DNA from 3 places in the Streptomyces sp. BHT-5-2 genome. Region 2 is predicted to be linked to each of the others. Evidence: riboswitches for the same ligand, from Rfam matches in the RefSeq annotation. Region 2 holds a riboswitch; each other region holds the start of a gene.

Region 1 (3,270 bases), 2.8 Mb from region 2:
AGCGGCGAACTGGATCAGGGTCAGTACGGCGGCAGTGGGCAGGTCCAGGAAGTCGGCGGTCTGCCGGTAGATCTCCACCTCCAGCGTCGAGAAGGTGGGCCCGCCCAGGATCTGCACCACGCCGAAGGAGGTGAAGGTGAAGAGGAACACCATCAGTGCCGCGGCCGCCACCGCCGGCCCCAGTGCGGGCAGCGTCACCTTCCGCCAGGCCGCGAACCGTCCGGCGCCCAGGACCCGGGCGGCCTCTTCCTGACGCGGGTCGAGCTGCGCCCAGAGTCCGCCGACGGTGCGGACGACGACGGCGTAGTTGAAGAAGACGTGCGCCAGCAGGATCGCCCACACCGAGGTGTCCAGCCGCACGCCCCACAGGTGGTCCAGCAGTCCGCCCCGGCCGACCAGTGCCAGGAAGGCCGCGCCGACGACGACGGTGGGCAGCACGAACGGCACCGCCACCGCCGCCCGCAGCAGTTGCTTGCCGGGGAAGTCGAAGCGCGCGAAGACATAGGCGCCGGGCAGTGCGACCAGCAGCGTCAAGGCGGTCGACGCGGCGGCCTGCCAGAGGGTGAACCACAGCACATGGAGCACGTCCGGGTCGCCGAGTACGGCGCCGAACCGTCCGAGCTGCCACTGCCCGCCGTCGTTCAGTCCCCGTCCCACGATCGCGGCGACCGGGTAGGCGAAGAAGAGCGCGAAGAAGGCGAGCGGCACGGCCATCAGACCGAGCCGCACCGCCGTTGCGCGCGCGGGCCCCCTGCGGTGGGTGCGGGCTACTTCAGAACGAGCGAGGACCACTGCTTGATCCACTGGTCGCGGTTCTTGGTGATCGTCTCCGGTGCGAGCGTCGTCGGCTTGTCGATCGCCGTGCCGTAGCGGGTGAACAGATCCGGCACCTTGGCGTCCTTGCGGGCCGGGTTGACGAACATCTGCAGCGGCATGTCCTCCTGGAACGTCTTCGTCAGGAGGAAGTCGAGCAGCGCCTTGCCGCCCTTCTCGTTCTTGGCGCCCTTGAGCAACGCGCCGAATTCGATCTGCCGGAAGCAGGTGCCGGTCGCGACGCCGGTCGGGGCCTCCTTGGGCGCGGGCTTCTTGCCCATCACCTCGGCGGGCGGGCTGGAGGCGTAGGAGACGACGAGCGGCTTGTCGCCCTTGCTCTTGCCGGCCGCGGAGCCCGAGAAGCGCTCGTTGTACGCCTGCTCCCAGCTGTTGACGACCTCGACGCCGTTGGCCTTGAGCTTCTTCCAGTAGTCCGGCCAGCCTCCCCCGCCACCGTGGGTGGCGATGGTGCCGAGCTGGAAGGCGAGCCCCGGAGAGGAGGTGGCGGAGTTCTCCGTGACGAGCAATCCCTTGTACTGCGGCTTGAGCAGGTCGTCGAAGGTCTGCGGCGGCGCGAGCTTGTGCTGGGTGAAGTAGGCGCGGTCGTAGTTGACGCAGATGTCGCCGTAGTCGAGGGGCGTGACCCGGTGGGCGTCCTTGTCGAGCTGGAGGTCGGCCGGGACGCTGTCGAGGCCCTTGGCCTTGTAGGGGGTGAAGAGGCCGGCGTTCAGGCCGCGCGAGAGCAGGGTGTTGTCGATGCCGAAGAAGACATCGCCCTGGGGGTTGTCCTTGGACAGGATCGCCTTGTTTACGGCTTCGCCGGCGTCCCCGCCCCTGATCACCCTGACCTTGTAGCCGCTCTCCTTCTCGAAGGCGGCCAGGACGGACTTGGAGGCGTTGAACGAGTCATGACTGACGAGCGTGACGGTCTTGGCGTCGGCGCTGTCGCCGCTGCCCGTGCCGCACCCGGCGAGTGCGGTCACGCCGGCCGCGGCGGCCAGCGCTGCCGCGGTGATCCTGCTGGTGGTGCTCACTGATTTCCTCCTGGCTGGCCAGGAAGAGACGCGGCCCCGCCCGGTGCCCGCTGCGTTCTGCGTCGGTGACGTTCGGCAACGGACGGTGGGCGGGGCGCAACAGCATGAGTGACGACCGAACTTCCTACCCGGAATGACCCGGGCGAGGTTCAAGGGTCTGCGGGCGCCGTAGGGCTGCTACGACGTCTCCGCACTCTCAGCGCTGTGGCGCTCCCCTGTCGGAATGTGCGTTTGTTCGACGCCACCGTACCAGCGGGCGGTCAGCGCTCCGAGGCCGCGAGCTGTCCGCAGGCGCCGTCGATCTCCTGGCCCCGGGTGTCCCGGACGGTCACGGGCACGCCGTGTGCCTCGATGGCCCGGACGAACGCCAGCTCGTCCTCGGGCCGCGAGGCGGTCCACTTCGAGCCCGGCGTCGGATTGAGCGGAATGAGGTTGACGTGGACCCGCTTGCCCTTGAGCAGCCGTCCCAGCAGGTCACCGCGCCACGCCTGGTCGTTGATGTCGCGGATCAGGGCGTACTCGATCGAGACCCGGCGGCCGGACTTCTCGGCGTACTCCCATGCCGCGTCCAGCACCTCGCGGACCTTCCAGCGGGTGTTGACCGGCACGAGGGTGTCCCGCAGCTCGTCGTCGGGCGCGTGCAGCGACACCGCGAGCCGGCACTTGAAGCCCTCGTCGGCGAACCGCAGCATCGCCGGCACCAGCCCGACGGTGGAGACGGTGATGCCGCGCTGGGAGAGCCCCAGCCCGTCGGGCTCGGGGTCGGTGAGCCGCCGGATGGCGCCGACCACCCGCTTGTAGTTGGCGAGCGGCTCCCCCATGCCCATGAAGACGATGTTGGACAGCCGGGCCGGGCCGCCGGGCACCTCGCCGTCGCGCAGCGCCCGCATGCCGTCGACGATCTGGTGCACGATCTCGGCGGTGGAGAGGTTCCGGTCCAGGCCGGCCTGGCCGGTGGCGCAGAACGGGCAGTTCATGCCGCAGCCGGCCTGCGAGGAGATGCACATGGTGACCCGGTCCGGGTAGCGCATCAGGACGGACTCCACGAGGGTGCCGTCGTGCAGCTTCCACAGGGTCTTGCGGGTGGTGTCGTCGTCGCACGAGATGTGCCGCACCACCGACATCAGGTCCGGGAGCAGCTCCGCCGCCAGCTTCTCGCGCGCCGCCGCGGGGATGTCGGTCCACTGCGCCGGGTCGTGCGCGTAGCGCGCGAAGTAGTGCTGCGACAGCTGCTTGGCGCGGAACGGCTTCTCGCCGATCGCGGCGACCGCCTCGCGGCGCTCGGCCGGGCTGAGGTCGGCGAGGTGCCGCGGAGGCTTCTTGGCGCCGCGGGGGGCGACGAATGTCAGTTCTCCCGGGGCCGGGCGTGCCATGGGCGGAAACTCCTCTGTGCGACGAGGCCCGGCGGCTTCCGCGGGCGCGC
Region 2 (3,270 bases):
GGGGGCACGGGTGCGCTGCTCCTCCTGGACGTCGGGGGAGAAACGCGCGGGGGAGAAGGGGCGGGCCGCTTCCGGGACGGTCCCGGTGGACAGCAGCTCGGCCATCACGTCCCCGGTGACCGGTGTCAGCAGCACGCCGTTGCGGAAGTGGCCGGTGGCCAGGTGGAGGCCGGGCAGCGCGGTGGGCCCGAGCAGCGGTGCGTTGTCGGGCGAGCCGGGGCGCAGCCCGGCCAGGCTCTCGGTCAGCGGCAGTTCGGTCAGGCCCGGGACCAGCTCGTGGGCGTCCCGCAGCAGCTCGTAGACCCCGCCCGCGGTGACCGTGGTGTCCCAGCCCAGCTCCTCGGTGGTGGCGCCGAGGACCAGTTCGCCGCTCTCCCGGGGCACCAGGTAGACGGGATTGCCCCGGACCACGGCCCGTACGGTGCGGGAGAGGAACGGCGGTCCGCCGGGCGGCGGGTCCGGCAGCCGCAGCCGCAGCACCTGCCCCTTGACCGGCCGCACTGGTGGCCGCACGGCCTCCGGGACGCCTTCCAGCCGGCCGCTGAGGCTGCCCCCGGCCAGTACGACCTGGCCGGCCGACAGCCGTGTCCCGTCGGCGAGTTCGACGCCCGAGGCGCGCCCGCCGGCGGTCGTCAGGCGCTCCGCCCGCGTGCGGTGGAAGACCACCCCGGTCCGCTCGCAGGCGGCCAGCAGGGCCCCCGCCAGTCGGCGCGGATCGACCTGGTGGTCGCCGTCCACCCGGAGGCCGCCGCGCACCCCGGGGGCGAGCATCGGCTCCAGCCGGCGGCACTCGCGCCCGGTCAGCCACTGCGAGTCCAGCCCGCAGCGGACCTGGAGGGTGTGCAGTTCCCGCAGGTGGGCGCGGTCGTCGGCGTCCAGCGCGACCTGGAGGGTGCCGCTCCGCCGGTAGCCGATCCGCTGCCCGCTCGCCGCCTCCAGTTCCCGGGTGAACTCCGGATACCGTTGTGCGGAGGCCAGGTTGAGCCCCAGCAGCGTCTCCTCGCCGTAGTGCAGCTCGGTGACCGCGGCCAGCATGCCGGCCGCGACCTGTGCCGCGCCGCCGCCGGGCGCGGGGTCGGCGACCGCGACCCGCAGCCCGCGGCCGGCCGCCCGCCAGGCGGTGACCAGCCCGATGATGCCGCCGCCGACGACCAGCACATCGGGGTGCCGGTCCGCCGGCCGCGGCGGGTCCGATGGTGTGGCGGATGGATGCATGGGCGTCCAGCCCCTCCCTTCGCCGGCATGACCCGGATCAGGTTCGTACGGTCGGAGGCCGGCCAGCCTCCCTCTCAGCCCGGTGCGTCCGGGCTCCCGCGAGTGCGTGCACCACCCTAATACGGGCCGCGGGCCGCCGTAAGGGAGCGCCCGGGCCACGGGCCGGGCCACCGGGGCCGCACCGGGTGCCACGGCGCGTGACGCTGTGTCAGAGATCTCCTTGCGCGGTGCTGCGGGCCGCGTCGCCCGCCGTCCTAAAGTGAGTGGGTGAGCGAGCAGAGCAAGTCTCCCCAGGCCCCTGTCCGCACGCCGCGCGTGGTGATCGCCGGCGCGGGGATGGCGGGTGTGCAGACCGCCGTGGCCCTGCGCGAACAAGGCTGGCGCGGCGCGATCACGCTCCTCGGCGACGAGCCCCACCAGCCCTACGACCGCCCCCCGCTGTCCAAGGCGGTGCTGCTCGGCAAGGCCGACGGCTCCGCCTTCGACATCGACTTCGCCGGTCTCGGCATCGACCTCCACCTCGGCCGCCCGGTCACCGCGCTGCGCCCCGAGGAGCACGTCGTGGAGACCGCCGAGGGCCCGGTCCACTACGACTACGCGGTCCTGGCCACCGGTGCCGAACCGGTCCGGCTGCCCGGCAGCGAGGGGCTCCCCGGAGTCCACCTGCTGCGCACCCTGGACGACGCCGAACGGCTGCGCCCGGTGCTCGCCGCCCAGCACCGGATCGTGGTGGTGGGGGCCGGCTGGATCGGCGCCGAGTTCGCCACCGCCGCCCGCGAGGCCGGCTGCGAGGTCACCGTCGTCGAGGCCGCCGACCACCCGCTGGCCGGCGCGCTGCCCGCCGAGGTCGCCGCGTACATGACCGGCTGGTACGCCGACGCCGGAGCCGAGCTGCGCACCGGCGCCCGGGTCGCCTCCGTCACCGGCGACGCGGTGGCCCTCGCCGACGGCACCGTGCTGCCCGCCGACGCCGTGGTCGTCGGGATCGGCGCCCGCCCCGCCACCGCCTGGCTGGCCGGCTCCGGCGTCGCCCTCTCGCCCGAGGACGGCTCGGTGCTGGCCGACGAGCGGCTGCGCACCTCCGTCCCCGGGGTCTACGCGGTCGGCGACTGCGCCTCCTTCCCGTCGGCCCGTTACGGCACCCGGCTGCTGGTCCACCACTGGGACAACGCCCTCCAGGGGCCCCGCACGGTGGCCGAGAACATCGCCCGCGGCGAGGCGGAAGGGGTGGTCTACGACCCGGTGCCGTACTTCTGGTCCGAGCAGTTCGGGCGGTTCGTGCAGTACGCCGGCCACCACGTGGACGCCGACGAACTGGTCTGGCGCGGCGATCCGGCCGGCGCGGCCTGGTCGGTGATCTGGCTTCGGGGCGGCCGGGAGCCGGGCGAGGGGCCGGCCGAGGGCGGCGCCGGGCGGCCGGCCGGCCGGCTGGTCGCACTGCTGGCCGTGGGGCGGCCGCGGGATCTGGCCCAGGGGCGCCGGCTCATCGAGAAGGGCGCGCTGCTCGACCGGGAGCGGGTCGCGGACGCGACCGTTCCGCTCAAGTCCGCGGTCCTGTAGGGCAGTCCGGTCCGGGGCCGCCGAACGGGGCGGCGCGCGCCCCGGCCCGCCGGGCTCACCCGGCGGTGTGCACGCGCGCGCCGTAGGCGATGCCCGGCTACCGGCTGTCAGTGGGAGGTGGCACGCTTGTCCTGTGACCGAGATTGACGCAAACATCGATGGACTCGTCCCCGCCTGGCTCACCCTCCCCGACATCGCCGAGGAACTCGACGTCGAGGTGACCCGCGTGCGGCAGCTGGTGAAGGAGGGCCAGCTGATCGCGGTGCGCCGCGGCGAGAACCGTGTGCTCCAGGTGCCCGCCGAATTCATCAAGGACGGCAAGGTCGTCAAGGGCCTCGCCGGCACGCTGACGCTCCTGCGGGACGACGGCTTCGCCGACGAGGAGATGCTGGAGTGGCTCTTCACCGCCGATGACACCCTGCCCGGCACCCCGGCGCAGGCGCTGCGCGAGAATCGCGGCACGGAGGTCAAGCGCCGGGCCCAGGCGCTGGCCGT
Region 3 (3,270 bases), 4.4 Mb from region 2:
TTTCCTCCGTGCCGCCCGCCGCCCGCCGCCCGCCGACGCGCTCAGCGCTTACGGCGCCGCCCGTGCGCCGCGCGCCGACCTCCTCGTCCGCCGGTGCCGGCCGCCCGCCCCGCCTCGCCCGGCACCGGGCGGTCCGCCGCGACCACCAGGGCCGCCAGCAGCGTGGTCACCGGCACCGAGGCGACCAGCCCGATGCTGCCCACGAGCGTGCGGACGATCTCCTCCGCCACCACCTCGCTGCCGGCCACCGTGGCGACACTGCTCTGTGCGATCGAGAACAGCAGAAGCAGCGGCAGCGCGGCGCCCGCGTAGGCCATGACGAGAGTGTTCACCACGGACGCGATGTGGTCCCGCCCGATCCGCATCGCCGCGCCGTACAGCTTCCGCCAACCCGCCGTCGGATCGGCCTCCTTGAGCTCCCAGACCGCGGCCGTCTGGGTCACCGTCACATCGTCGAGTACTCCCAGTGAGCCGATGATGATCCCCGCCAGCAGCAGACCGCGGATCTCGATGTCCGGGTACAGCCCGTGCACCAGGCCGGTGGTGTCGTCCGTGTTGCCGGTCAGCAGTGCCCAGTCGGTGAACACCGAGCCCAGCAGCCCGATGAGCAGCAGCGAGGCGAGGGTGCCGAGCACCGCCACGGACGTACGGGCGGTCAGCCCGTGGCACATGTAGAGGGCGATCAGCATGATCGCGCTGCCGCCGACCACCGCCACCAGCAGCGGATCGGAGCCCTGGAGGATCGCCGGGAGGATGAAGAGCGTCAGCACCCCGAAGCTGGCCACCAGCGCCACCAGCGCCAGCACCCCGCGCAGTCGTCCGACGATCACCACCGCAAACGCGAAAATCGCGGCCAGCACCCACATCGGCACGGTGCGGTCGACGTCCGTGACCGCGTACTGCAGGTCCCTGGGCGCCTTGGGGGAGTAGGAGACGACCACGCTCTGCCCGGTCGTGTACTGCCGCAGGGAGTCCGGTGTCACCACCGTCCGGAAGGTGCGGCCGGCGTTCTTCCCCGTGGTGACCTCGACCGTCGCCTGCTGGCAGGGCTTGCCCCGGGCCGCTCCCCCGGTCGGCGGCGCACCTCCGGGCGTGGTGGGCTGCGGCTGCTGCTCGGCATGCACCGCCGCGCAGTCCACCTCCTCGACCTTGACGATCCGGGCCTGCTCCGTGGGCTGGTCGAAGCCCACACCGGACGGCTTGTGCGGTGGTGCGCCACCGGGCCACAGCACGATCAGGCCGACCGCCACCGCGGTCGCGAACGGGATCAGGACGGCGGCGATGACCTTGCGCAGATGCCGGGAGACGGGCGCGGCCGGCCCATGGCTGTGCGCGTGCGCATGCGCATGGGAGTGCGCGGGCGCATCGGGAGGCGGGGAGTCGGGAGGGCTCACCGCCCGATCATCGCAAGAAGCGCGACAAGCGTGGGCCCCCTGTTCACACCGCGGCCCCGGCCGCTACCGTGGTGCCACCTTTGCAATCGCGGGAGCTCGGAGCACCGGGCTGAGAGGGCGCTGACCTCCGTCCCGGCGGTGTTTCACGTGAAACACCGCACGACGGAAGCCGCTGCGTCGACCGCCGAACCTGTTACCGGGTAATGCCGGCGTAGGGAGTTGAGTCTTTATGACTCTGCAGGATGCACGCACGCCTGAAAACGGCTCGACCGACGGCGAAAAGCCGCAGATCGGCTGGCACAAGGGCTATGTCTCCGGATCGCGCCCGGACCTTCGGGTCCCGGTCCGGCGGGTGCACCTCACCAACGGCAAGGACGTGACGCTCTACGACACGTCAGGGCCGTACACCGACCCTCAGATCGAAACCGACGTCCGCCGCGGTCTGGCGCCGCTGCGGGAGAACTGGATCATCGCTCGGGGCGACACCGAGGAGTACGCGGGCCGCCCGATGCGTCCCGAGGACGACGGGATCAAGCACACCTCACCGCGCGGTGGCCTGCGGAACCTCGACGCGGTCTTCCCCGGCCGTCCGCGCCAGCCGCGCCGTGGCCGGGGCGGGGCCGCGGTCAGCCAGCTCGCCTACGCCCAGCGTGGCGAGATCACCGCGGAGATGGAGTACGTCGCCGTCCGCGAGAACGTCTCCCCCGAGTTCGTGCGGGACGAGATCGCGGCCGGCCGTGCGGTGCTGCCGGCCAACATCAACCACCCGGAGATCGAGCCGATGATCATCGGCAAGAACTTCCTGGTGAAGGTGAACGCCAACATCGGCAATTCCGCGGTCACCTCCTCGATCGAGGAGGAGGTGGAGAAGATGACCTGGGCGACCCGCTGGGGCGCCGACACGGTCATGGACCTCTCCACCGGCCGCAACATCCACACCACCCGCGAGTGGGTGCTGCGCAACTCCCCCGTCCCGATCGGCACCGTCCCCCTCTACCAGGCGCTGGAGAAGGTCGACGGCAAGGCCGAGGAGCTGACCTGGGAGATCTACAAGGACACCGTCATCGAGCAGGCCGAACAGGGCGTCGACTACATGACGGTGCACGCCGGCGTGCTGCTCCGCTACGTCCCGCTCACCGCCAACCGCAAGACCGGCATCGTCTCCCGCGGCGGCTCGATCATGGCGGCCTGGTGTCTGGCGCACCACCAGGAGTCCTTCCTCTACACGAACTTCGAGGAACTCTGCGACATCCTCGCCGGCTACGACGTCACCTTCTCGCTCGGTGACGGGCTGCGCCCCGGCTCCATCGCGGACGCCAACGACGAGGCGCAGTTCGCCGAGTTGCGCACCCTCGGCGAGCTGAACACCATTGCCAAGCGGCACGGCGTGCAGACCATGATCGAGGGCCCGGGCCATGTCCCGATGCACAAGATCAAGGAGAACATCGACCTCCAGCAGGAGATCTGCGAGGAGGCCCCGTTCTACACGCTCGGCCCGCTCACCACCGACATCGCCCCCGCCTACGACCACATCACCTCCGGCATCGGCGCCGCGATGATCGCCTGGTGGGGCACCGCGATGCTCTGCTACGTCACGCCCAAGGAGCACCTGGGCCTCCCGGACCGCGACGACGTCAAGACCGGCGTCATCACGTACAAGATCGCGGCCCATGCGGCGGACCTCGCCAAGGGGCACCCGGGTGCCCAGGAGTGGGACGACGCGCTCTCCGACGCCCGCTTCGAGTTCCGCTGGGAGGACCAGTTCAACCTGGCCCTCGACCCGGACACCGCCCGTGCCTTCCACGACGCGACGCTGCCCGCGGAGCCGGCCAAGACGGCGCACTTCTGCTCGATGTGCGGGCCGAAGTTCTGCTCG

Evidence for each region. Region 2 has a riboswitch for thiamine pyrophosphate ahead of thiO (glycine oxidase ThiO). Riboswitches for the same ligand answer to the same signal wherever they lie in the genome.
Region 1: linked by a shared signal. The riboswitch ahead of K2224_RS14010 (thiamine ABC transporter substrate binding subunit) and the one ahead of thiO (glycine oxidase ThiO) in region 2 are both predicted to bind thiamine pyrophosphate.
Region 3: linked by a shared signal. The riboswitch ahead of thiC (phosphomethylpyrimidine synthase ThiC) and the one ahead of thiO (glycine oxidase ThiO) in region 2 are both predicted to bind thiamine pyrophosphate.

The regions. Positions count from the first base shown of each region.
Region 1 covers NZ_CP081496.1:3,144,944-3,148,213, reverse strand. The annotation lists gene K2224_RS14015 (ABC transporter permease) at 1-792, opposite strand, end outside; gene K2224_RS14010 (thiamine ABC transporter substrate binding subunit) at 768-1,847, opposite strand; TPP riboswitch at 1,951-2,074, opposite strand; gene rlmN (23S rRNA (adenine(2503)-C(2))-methyltransferase RlmN) at 2,108-3,220, opposite strand.
Region 2 covers NZ_CP081496.1:5,910,366-5,913,635, reverse strand. The annotation lists gene thiO (glycine oxidase ThiO) at 1-1,215, opposite strand, end outside; TPP riboswitch at 1,213-1,325, opposite strand; gene K2224_RS26170 (NAD(P)/FAD-dependent oxidoreductase) at 1,483-2,775, shown strand; gene K2224_RS26165 (Rv2175c family DNA-binding protein) at 2,909-3,270, shown strand, end outside.
Region 3 covers NZ_CP081496.1:1,556,656-1,559,925, forward strand. The annotation lists gene K2224_RS06815 (YibE/F family protein) at 42-1,394, opposite strand; TPP riboswitch at 1,473-1,629, shown strand; gene thiC (phosphomethylpyrimidine synthase ThiC) at 1,624-3,270, shown strand, end outside.